DNA from 4 places in the Agaribacillus sp. DX54 genome. Region 4 is predicted to be linked to each of the others. Evidence: riboswitches for the same ligand, from Rfam matches in the RefSeq annotation. Region 4 holds a riboswitch; each other region holds the start of a gene.
The links. A riboswitch is a leader RNA that binds a small molecule or an ion and turns the genes downstream of it on or off. The one in region 4 is predicted to bind thiamine pyrophosphate.
Positions count from the first base shown of each region.

Region 1: linked by a shared signal. The riboswitch ahead of AC04NP_RS12325 (class I SAM-dependent DNA methyltransferase) and the one ahead of AC04NP_RS16240 (carboxypeptidase-like regulatory domain-containing protein) in region 4 are both predicted to bind thiamine pyrophosphate.
Region 2: linked by a shared signal. The riboswitch ahead of thiS (sulfur carrier protein ThiS) and the one ahead of AC04NP_RS16240 (carboxypeptidase-like regulatory domain-containing protein) in region 4 are both predicted to bind thiamine pyrophosphate.
Region 3: linked by a shared signal. The riboswitch ahead of AC04NP_RS24335 (class I SAM-dependent methyltransferase) and the one ahead of AC04NP_RS16240 (carboxypeptidase-like regulatory domain-containing protein) in region 4 are both predicted to bind thiamine pyrophosphate.

Region 1 covers NZ_JBXEQE010000009.1:114,501-116,699, reverse strand. The annotation lists gene AC04NP_RS12330 (FecR family protein) at 1-555, opposite strand, end outside; TPP riboswitch at 880-976, shown strand; gene AC04NP_RS12325 (class I SAM-dependent DNA methyltransferase) at 1,045-1,749, shown strand; gene thiM (hydroxyethylthiazole kinase) at 1,758-2,199, shown strand, end outside.
Region 2 covers NZ_JBXEQE010000043.1:17,335-19,533, forward strand. The annotation lists gene AC04NP_RS27640 (hypothetical protein) at 163-321, opposite strand; gene AC04NP_RS27645 (hypothetical protein) at 442-714, shown strand; TPP riboswitch at 703-794, shown strand; gene thiS (sulfur carrier protein ThiS) at 895-1,098, shown strand; gene thiC (phosphomethylpyrimidine synthase ThiC) at 1,197-2,199, shown strand, end outside.
Region 3 covers NZ_JBXEQE010000031.1:32,276-34,474, forward strand. The annotation lists gene AC04NP_RS24330 (DUF6671 family protein) at 229-1,095, shown strand; TPP riboswitch at 1,254-1,355, shown strand; gene AC04NP_RS24335 (class I SAM-dependent methyltransferase) at 1,424-2,131, shown strand; gene AC04NP_RS24340 (AIR synthase-related protein) at 2,133-2,199, shown strand, end outside.
Region 4 covers NZ_JBXEQE010000014.1:136,662-138,860, forward strand. The annotation lists gene AC04NP_RS16235 (AAA family ATPase) at 1-450, shown strand, start outside; TPP riboswitch at 473-571, shown strand; gene AC04NP_RS16240 (carboxypeptidase-like regulatory domain-containing protein) at 767-1,735, shown strand; gene AC04NP_RS16245 (DUF6687 family protein) at 1,749-2,081, shown strand; gene prmC (peptide chain release factor N(5)-glutamine methyltransferase) at 2,084-2,199, opposite strand, start outside.

The DNA of each region.
Region 1 (2,199 bases), on a different contig from region 4:
CCAGACTTCACGGATCTCATGGCTATACCAATCTGTCGCGTATGTCAGCTTTGAGTTATAATTTAAAGTAACCTTGGTGCTGTCAGGAAGGAAAAACGTACTTGATTCCCCATAGGCTGTCTGTATTTTGGTCATACCATAATCAGTCAGATGCAGATAAACCAGATAAGTGGACAGGAGAAAAAAGGCGATGGCTGCCGCCCATTTCCACAGTTGCCATTTTCTGAAACCTTTTTGGTGTTTTGCCTTTTCGTGGGTTGGCAGATGTTTCTCATGTGATGTATGTCGCTGTGGGTGTTTGGGCAATTGGTGTGAGTCATCAGCACGGATCACGCCTTCCCAGACTTCCAGAAATTTTCCCTCAGGCGGATATTTTTCTTCAATATCCAAAAGAAGAACCATTTCTTTCGCCTTTTCAATTACCGGTCTTTGATCAGGGTTATTGGAAAGCCAGGATAACCAAAACCCATTACTTTCTTCGGTCGGCGCTTTTACCCACTTAATAAAGTATTCATCAGACACAAAATCTTCCACCTTGAATAAAGTATAATCCATACTGTTATTGTTTTGAGGATACTATCGACTTTATACCAAGAGTGATTTTTTTTGAAATTTTACCGAGTGTTTTTCTTTTTTTTATGAAAAATTTAATTAAGTGTAGAAAAATCGACTTTATTTTATCATTTTATCAGAAAGCCTCCGGGTTATACAACGCCTGGCCTACGCCCAACACTCCCGTGAACCTTACGGGGCTATAAGCTCAAAAACAGGAGTGGCTATGGGTTTTTTAGCTGTCAACACCCTATTTTTTCCATGCTATCGAGCACATCTGCCGTGCAACTATGAAACACAAGCAAACAATTTTTTGTATACTTGCATCAATACTATTAGGGGTGCCTTGAATATTTTGGGCTGAGATTATACCCTTGAACCTGAAATGTGTAATTACATCGTAGGGAAATGGTTATTGAATTTTAAACATAATTTATTTTCACATAAGCCATTTCGCAAAGAACGAAATGGCTTTTTTAATTTTTATTAAATATGGATAATACTAGTTTTGACAAATATGCAGATGCCTATGATTCCTGGTTTTTCGACAATACCAATTTGTTACAATCCGAGGTAAATTTAGTGGCACACTTTTTAGAAAATCCGGGTGAAGTATTTTCTGTTGGATGTGGTAGCGGCTTGTTTGAATCGATATTGAAAAAAGATTTCAATATCGCAATTAAAAACGGCATAGAACCATCTGTTGGAATGGCTGAAATTGCCCGTAAACGAGGGATGAGTGTAGAAGTAGTAACCGCCGAGGAGGCTGATTTTGGGATTGAGAAGTACGATACCGTTTTGTTTAACGGAACGCCCAGTTATATAACAGATTTAGAAAGCGTTGTACATAAAGCTTTTGCCTCCTTAAAAAAAGCGGGAAAGGTAGTAATGGTCGATGTTCCTAAAGAAAGCTCCTATGCTATCATGTACAACCTGGCCAAAGCCGTCGATACCTGGGATCACCCGTCGTTAGCAGGTATGCATCCCGAAAATCCGTACCCCATAGAATTTGTAAAAACAGCAAACTGGCGAACAACAGATGAAAAAATTAAGCTTTTGGAAAAAGCAGGGTTTAAAGGGTTCAAATTTGCCCAAACCTTAACAAAACACCCGAAATACTCCAACCTTGAAGTTGAACAACCCATTGAAGGCTATGATTGCGGAGATTACGTAGCCATTTGTGCATTTAAAAAATAAATATCAGTATGATAAAAGAAACCCAAATCATTGAAGCATTACAAAAAGTGCATAAAAAATCACCTTTAGTTCATAATATTACCAATTATGTGGTAATGAACAACACCGCCAATGCTCTTCTCGCGATAGGTGCTTCACCGGTAATGGCCCATGCGGTTGAGGAAGTTGAAGCTATGGCAGGCATTGCATCATCATTGGTAATAAATATGGGAACCTTGAGTGAAAAATGGGTAGATGCCATGCTATTGGCAGGAAAAAAAGCGACAGCAGACGCAACAGACATAGTTTTCGACCCTGTAGGTGTGGGGGCAACCCCCTACAGAACACAGGTTGCCCGGCAAATCATTGAAGCGTGCAGGCCAACCATCATAAGGGGGAACGCTTCGGAAATAATGGCCCTGTGCGATTCAAATGTTGCCACAAAAGGTGTCGATAGTACGGTTTCGGGCA
Region 2 (2,199 bases), on a different contig from region 4:
TGGGCAATTATTAACGTCAATACATGGTTCGCATCGAACAGTTAACTTATCAATAAAATACTTCAGAATCAATACGAGATTCCCAAGAATCCAAATTATTTCTATAATCCACTTTTTAATAAATCTTTTCATATCAACTAATCCAAGTCATTTTGGAATTTATCAATATAATAATGATTTTTTCCCTTTTTCAAAATTATCAGTAGACCATTCGAGCCATATGTGTGTGCCCGGCATGGAGAGCCTGGTATCGAAGACACCAAATATTTCGGAGAGTGAAAGTCCGTTATGCGCGAGGTCGTACCCCAAAGCATGAGCCATTCGCAAGCCCGTTTACCGTGAGACATAGAGTGAAGGATGCGAGACTGCAAACCCCGATTCCCACGCATGGGAACTGGCTATCGAGGCTTTACAGGTCGGATGAAGTAGCACATCATACTGATGTCCAAAGGGTGGGAAACCATCAAACACCCTGCGGATGCAGGGGATATTGGGGGAAGGAATATGCCCTTATCTGCGGAGATCTCGATCTGTGTTATTACAGGTTCTAAAGAGCAAGCTAAACTTACCTATCGACAGGGAAAAGAGCGGGATACGCAGGCAGGCAACTTTGAGCTACTGGGACACTGTTTTTCCGGGTATTTACAATTTTCTCCCCTGGAATATTTGGTATCCAGTGATCAATTAATTACCTTGGTGTCAACTTTACTTTAGGGGTGCCCGTACGGGCTGAGATCATACTCTTTGAACCTGATACAGTTAATACTGTCGAAGGAAAAAGTTGCCTCAATGAGGCTATAATTAATCTACCTGTTATCATTCCTGAAGTATACTGATGATTCTGTTATCCGGAGTCTTTCAATGATGTCTTGGAGTCTAAAAATGAAACTAGGAATGAAAATTATAGTCAACCACAAAATTAAGCAAGTAGCTACAGGTTCCACTATTCATGAACTGATTAAGATCCTTTCGGTAAACACCCTGAAAGGGATTGCTATTGCAGTAGATGATACCATAGTGCCCAAATCGGAATGGGTGAACTTCTGTTTACAAAAAGATCAGCGAGTTACCATCATTACCGCCACCCAGGGAGGATAAGCATGAGGCTGGAAGAGAAAGAAAATATTTCTGCTCTTCCAATCGCTGATTTTCCTGCGCAATTGAATTTTTGAAAATTCTTAAATGATAAAATATCCATGAAAAAGCCCAATAAAATACCCCGACAAGAAGTGATCTCCAGCACCCCTTTTCCTGCTTCGAAAAAAATCTATGTGAAAGGCAAAATACATGACCTCAAAGTGGCCATGCGTGAGATCCATTTATCGGATACGGTTAACAAATTAACGGGAAAAGTGCAGAAAAACGACCCTGTTACGGTGTATGATACCAGTGGCCCTTACACCGATCAAAATAAGGAATTTGATGTAAAAAAGGGCATCGAGCCCATCCGAACAAAGTGGATCGCCGATCGCGGCGATGTGGAAGCATTAGAAGAATTAAGCTCCGGATATGGCAAAAAGAGGCTGAGTGACCACTCACTAGACCACCTGCGTTTTGCTCATATTCGAAACCCTTTGAAGGCAAAACCCGGGAAGAATGTCACCCAAATGCACTATGCCCGCAGGGGAATAATCACCCCTGAGATGGAATACATCGCCATTCGTGAGAATCAGAAAATGGAAACCTTGAAGGATTCGGGCATTCAGCACCCGGGGAACAGTTTCGGGGCCAACACGCCTCAAACATGGATTACCCCCGAATTTGTTCGCCAGGAAGTGGCTGCGGGCAGGGCCATTATCCCCAATAATATCAATCACCCTGAAAGTGAGCCCATGATCATAGGCAGGAATTTCCTGGTAAAGATCAATGCCAATATCGGAAATTCCGCCGTGACCTCGAGCATTGAAGAAGAGGTGGAAAAAGCGGTTTGGGCTTGTCGCTGGGGCGCCGATACCATCATGGATCTCTCTACCGGTAAAAATATCCACGAAACCCGGGAGTGGATTATCAGGAATTCTCCGGTTCCGATCGGTACGGTTCCCATTTACCAGGCCCTGGAAAAAGTTAACGGAAAAGCGGAAGAACTCACCTGGGAACTATTCAGGGACACTTTGATCGAACAAGCGGAACAGGGGGTGAGTTATTTCACCATCCACGCCGGGGTAAGGTTGAAATATGTCCCACTGACGGCCAAAAGAG
Region 3 (2,199 bases), on a different contig from region 4:
CCGACCTGAAAATGACTGGCAGTTTGTAAATATCTGTGAAACAATCATAAAGATCCTTATTTTTGATTTTGTGAATTATTTGCTGAAAACACAAAAAATTAACGAATGGTAGTCCGCAAATTATTTTTTCAATGGCGATATGCTAACCTGTTTTTAAGCATCTGTACATCAACGGCAAAGTGACCGAATGGTGACATTTTTAGCTGATCAATGACAAGAAATAAAAATATGCCTGATTGCACCGACAAGATAAAAAGCCTGTTTTCCAATAGAAAGCTGGTGATTGCGACAAAGCATGAAAAGGAAAAAGCCATCGCACCTTTGGTGGAATCGGCCCTTGGTGTAAAGTGTTTTGTTCCTGAAAACTTTGACACCGATGTTTTAGGCACCTTTACCGGCGAAACGGAGCGGAAAGACGACCCCTTTACCACATTGAGAAATAAATGTCAAATGGCCATGTCATTAACCAATTGCGACCTGGCCATAGCCAGTGAGGGCTCCTTTGGCATGCACCCGGCTATTTTTTTTGTACATGCCGATGATGAGATCCTTATGCTGTTGGACAAAAAAAATGACCTGGAAATTGCCGCCCGGGAGCTAAGTGTTGAAACCAACTATAATGGGGCGGAAGTAAAGTCTGAGGAAGAACTTCTGAAATTTGCCGAAAAGGCAGGTTTCCCTTCTCATGGTTTGGTCCTTCGCATGGAAAAAGAGCATGTGGAAGACATACACAAAGGGATAACGGACTGGGATAGTTTGAAGAAGATCTACGAACAACTTATATCAAAATATGGCAGGGCTTATTTGGAAACAGACATGCGCGCGATGTATAACCCAACCAGGATGGCGGTAATTGAAACAGCAGCCAGGAAATTGGTGAATAAAATCAATTCCTGTTGCCCGCAGTGTGGTACACCGGGTTTTGCAGTCACCGGCACCAAACCCGGATTGCCATGTGGATTTTGCGGGTTGCCTACACAATTGCCCCTGGCCCATGTGTGGTCTTGCGTTAAATGCCAGTTCACCAAAGAAGAAAACGCCCCCAACCAAAAACAAGAAGCAGATCCGCAATATTGTGACCGGTGTAATCCGTGACTAAAAGACCACTTCAACCATGAAAATTTTTAAAACCGGAGACCGATTTAAAACCTTTAAGCAACTTTAAAAGAAAATGTTTTATATCTTTGTCACCAACTCTGAAAACACAAAAGATTACCCGGAGAGGTGTAATCATACGTTTCAGTGGTTTTTTTAAATACGCATCGGGGTGCTTTTTCCCTGAAGGAAAAGGCTGAGATAATACCCGGAAACCTGATCTGGATAATACCAGCGAAGGGAATGTGGCAGTTTTAAGGTTCTAAGTCTGCAAAGCCGCATATTCTAAGATCAGGGTATGCGGTTTTTTTGTTAAACTGATAGTAACATGGCTTTTGAACTGATCACCCCGGAATTAAAAGAATGGCAAAACCGTAAAGAATGGTTTTTCCAAAGACAATATACCGACACTTACGAGCTTTGGTATGAAGGCCGCTATAAACGCGCTGAAATATGGCAGAAGAAGGTAATAGCCGACCTGATCGGAAGCGATAAAAATATTCAGACACTGCTGGAATTCGGTTGTGGTACCACCCGTTTTACCCGGTGGTGGAAGGAGATAGGTATTGAGGCCACAGGGGGTGATATTTCCCCTTTTATGCTGGCACAGGGTGCGCATTTTTTTGATGGGGATTTGGTTATGGGTGATTCTCATCACATGCCTTTCAAAGATAATACTTTTGATGCCGTAGCTTTCATTACCACTTTTGAATACTATCGCGATCCGGTAAAAGTGATCCGGGAAGCTGCCCGGGTGGGGAGACATGGAATCGTGTTTGGCATGATGAACCGTAACTCCCCTAAATTGATACGCAGAAGGGCCCAGCAGCTTTTTGGGAAAAACCCATTTTACATTTCCGCAAGATTTTATACGCCTGCTAAACTTACAGGTCTCATTGAAAAGGCATTAGCCGGAGAAAAATATATGATCAAGTGGACATGCACCGGTCTGCCCAAGTGGTTTCCTGTTCAGGAATGGCACCTTCCTTATGGTGATTTTTTTGGATTGTATGTAAAAAAAATAGATAGCTACTGACATGGCATCGTTTCCGGAAGCAGGTAAAGTAGATGACGAATTCTTTAAGACCCTGATATATCCTGGCC
Region 4 (2,199 bases):
TTGGCGGCACATTTCGACACACATTGGGTGCCGGAATATGCCCGTGAATACCTCGACCGTACCGCTGGAAAGTATGAGCCATCCGATTTGCTGGAAATTGCAAAGGGGCAAACCACACTGGAAGACCGGCTGGCCGGTAAAAGTAAAAACCTGTTATTTTGCGATACCAATCTCCTGGTGATCAAAATCTGGAGTGAGCACAAGTATAAGGATTGTCATCCCTGGATATTAAACGAGATGGACTCCCGGAAATATCACCTGCATATGTTATGTGATGTTGATTTACCATGGACCGCAGATCCCCTTCGGGAACACCCAGATTTGAGAGATTACTTTTTCGAACAGTACAAAAACGAACTTACCGACCTGAAAATCCCATTTCAGGTCATAAACGGAAATGGTACCGAGCGTTTTAGTAAGGCGGTCAATGCCGTGAACAATTTGCGATAAAAAATAAATTTTCTACATTTGCCCTGATGTACAGGGGTGCCTGATTGTAACAACGGCTGAGATTATACCCTATAACCTGATCCGGGTAATGCTGGCGAAGGTAAGTATGTTTTTCGCAAACCGTACGCATGGTATTCATTCCTGTCAAAATTTAATGGTTTTTTAAGGGGTGCCAACCACGGCTGAGATTATACCCAATCATTCTCCGGTCAAAACGGGGAATCACCTGATCCGGATAATGCCGGCGTAGGGAAAGGTAAACTGCTCTAACAGGTTGTTCTGCCTTAAAGTATGTTTCACTCAATTAAAAAACTACATGAAAAAGTTTGTTTTATCAGTAATTTTGGGCCTGGGATGGCAGATAATTTCTTGTGCCCAATTTAACATTACCGGTCAGATACTCGACGACCGGGGGCAGGGGCTTTCCGGAGCCAATATTTGGCTTGAAGCCACTAATAAAGCGGCTGTTTCCAAGGCAGAAGGGGATTTTCAAATTACCGGAGTAAGGCCGGGAAACTACCAGCTAAATGTTTCTTTCGTAGGGTACAACACCTATCAGCAGCCTGTTTCGCTGAATCGGGATGTATCTTTGGAGATCCGTCTGAAGCCTCAGGTGGTCCTTACCGACGAGGTAATTGTGACCGCCACACGTGCTTCGGACAAAACGCCTGTTACTTTTACCAATGTGGATAAAGAAGATATCCAAAAACAGAACCTCGGACAGGATATTCCCTTCCTGCTCAATCACACCCCTTCCGTGGTTGTCACCTCCGATGCAGGTGCGGGAATCGGGTATACCGGCATAAGGATCAGAGGAAGCGATCCGACACGAATCAATGTGACTATCAATGGCATTCCCTACAACGATGCGGAGTCACAAGGCACCTTCTGGGTAAACCTTCCCGATTTTGCCTCCTCTGTGGATAATATTCAGATTCAACGGGGAGTAGGCACTTCCACTAATGGTTCAGGCGCTTTCGGAGCTTCGCTCAATGTGCAAACCACGACTTACAACCCCGATTCTTATGGTGCCATAGACAATTCTTTCGGGTCGTTTAATACCCGTAAGCATACGGTGATGGCAGGCACCGGACTGATCAATAACCGCTTTACCTTTGATGCGAGACTCTCAAGAATAAGCTCCGACGGCTTCATCGACAGGGCCTCTTCCGATCTGAAGTCCTACTTCCTCACAGGCGGGCACCAATTTTTTGATGGCTTTATCTTTAAAATTTTAGTTCGCAAGAGAAACGGGGTTATGGATAACCCTGTTTCTTACTTATAATCACATGCCAAACATGAAACAATTCCTTCCTTTTGCAGTATCAACCAGCTATGACGAGGTCCTGGCCATAGATTGCTTCGCTAAAAATGCTTTCAACCTTTCGCACTGGCGGGGAGCTCCCAAAGTGACAGACATTCATGACGACACCAGCGCCCAGATAACTATGCATGCTATTGAAAAAAACCTCCCTCAGACGCAATACAAGTACGTTACTTGTAACCACTTCGATATAGATGGATTCCTGGGGGTCTGGTTCGTTTTTAATCCTGTTACAGCCCTGCAAAACAACGCCTTAATCAAGGAAATGTCGGTTGTTAATGAAAAGCTCAAGGCTGTATTTGCCTGAAGTCACCTTTTAACACCTTTTACAATACGGTCTTTCGATTGTAGATCTTTCAATACCTGAATCTGCACAAAGCCTTCACTTTCCAGCACATTCATAACCTCACGGCCAAAAGCTTCAT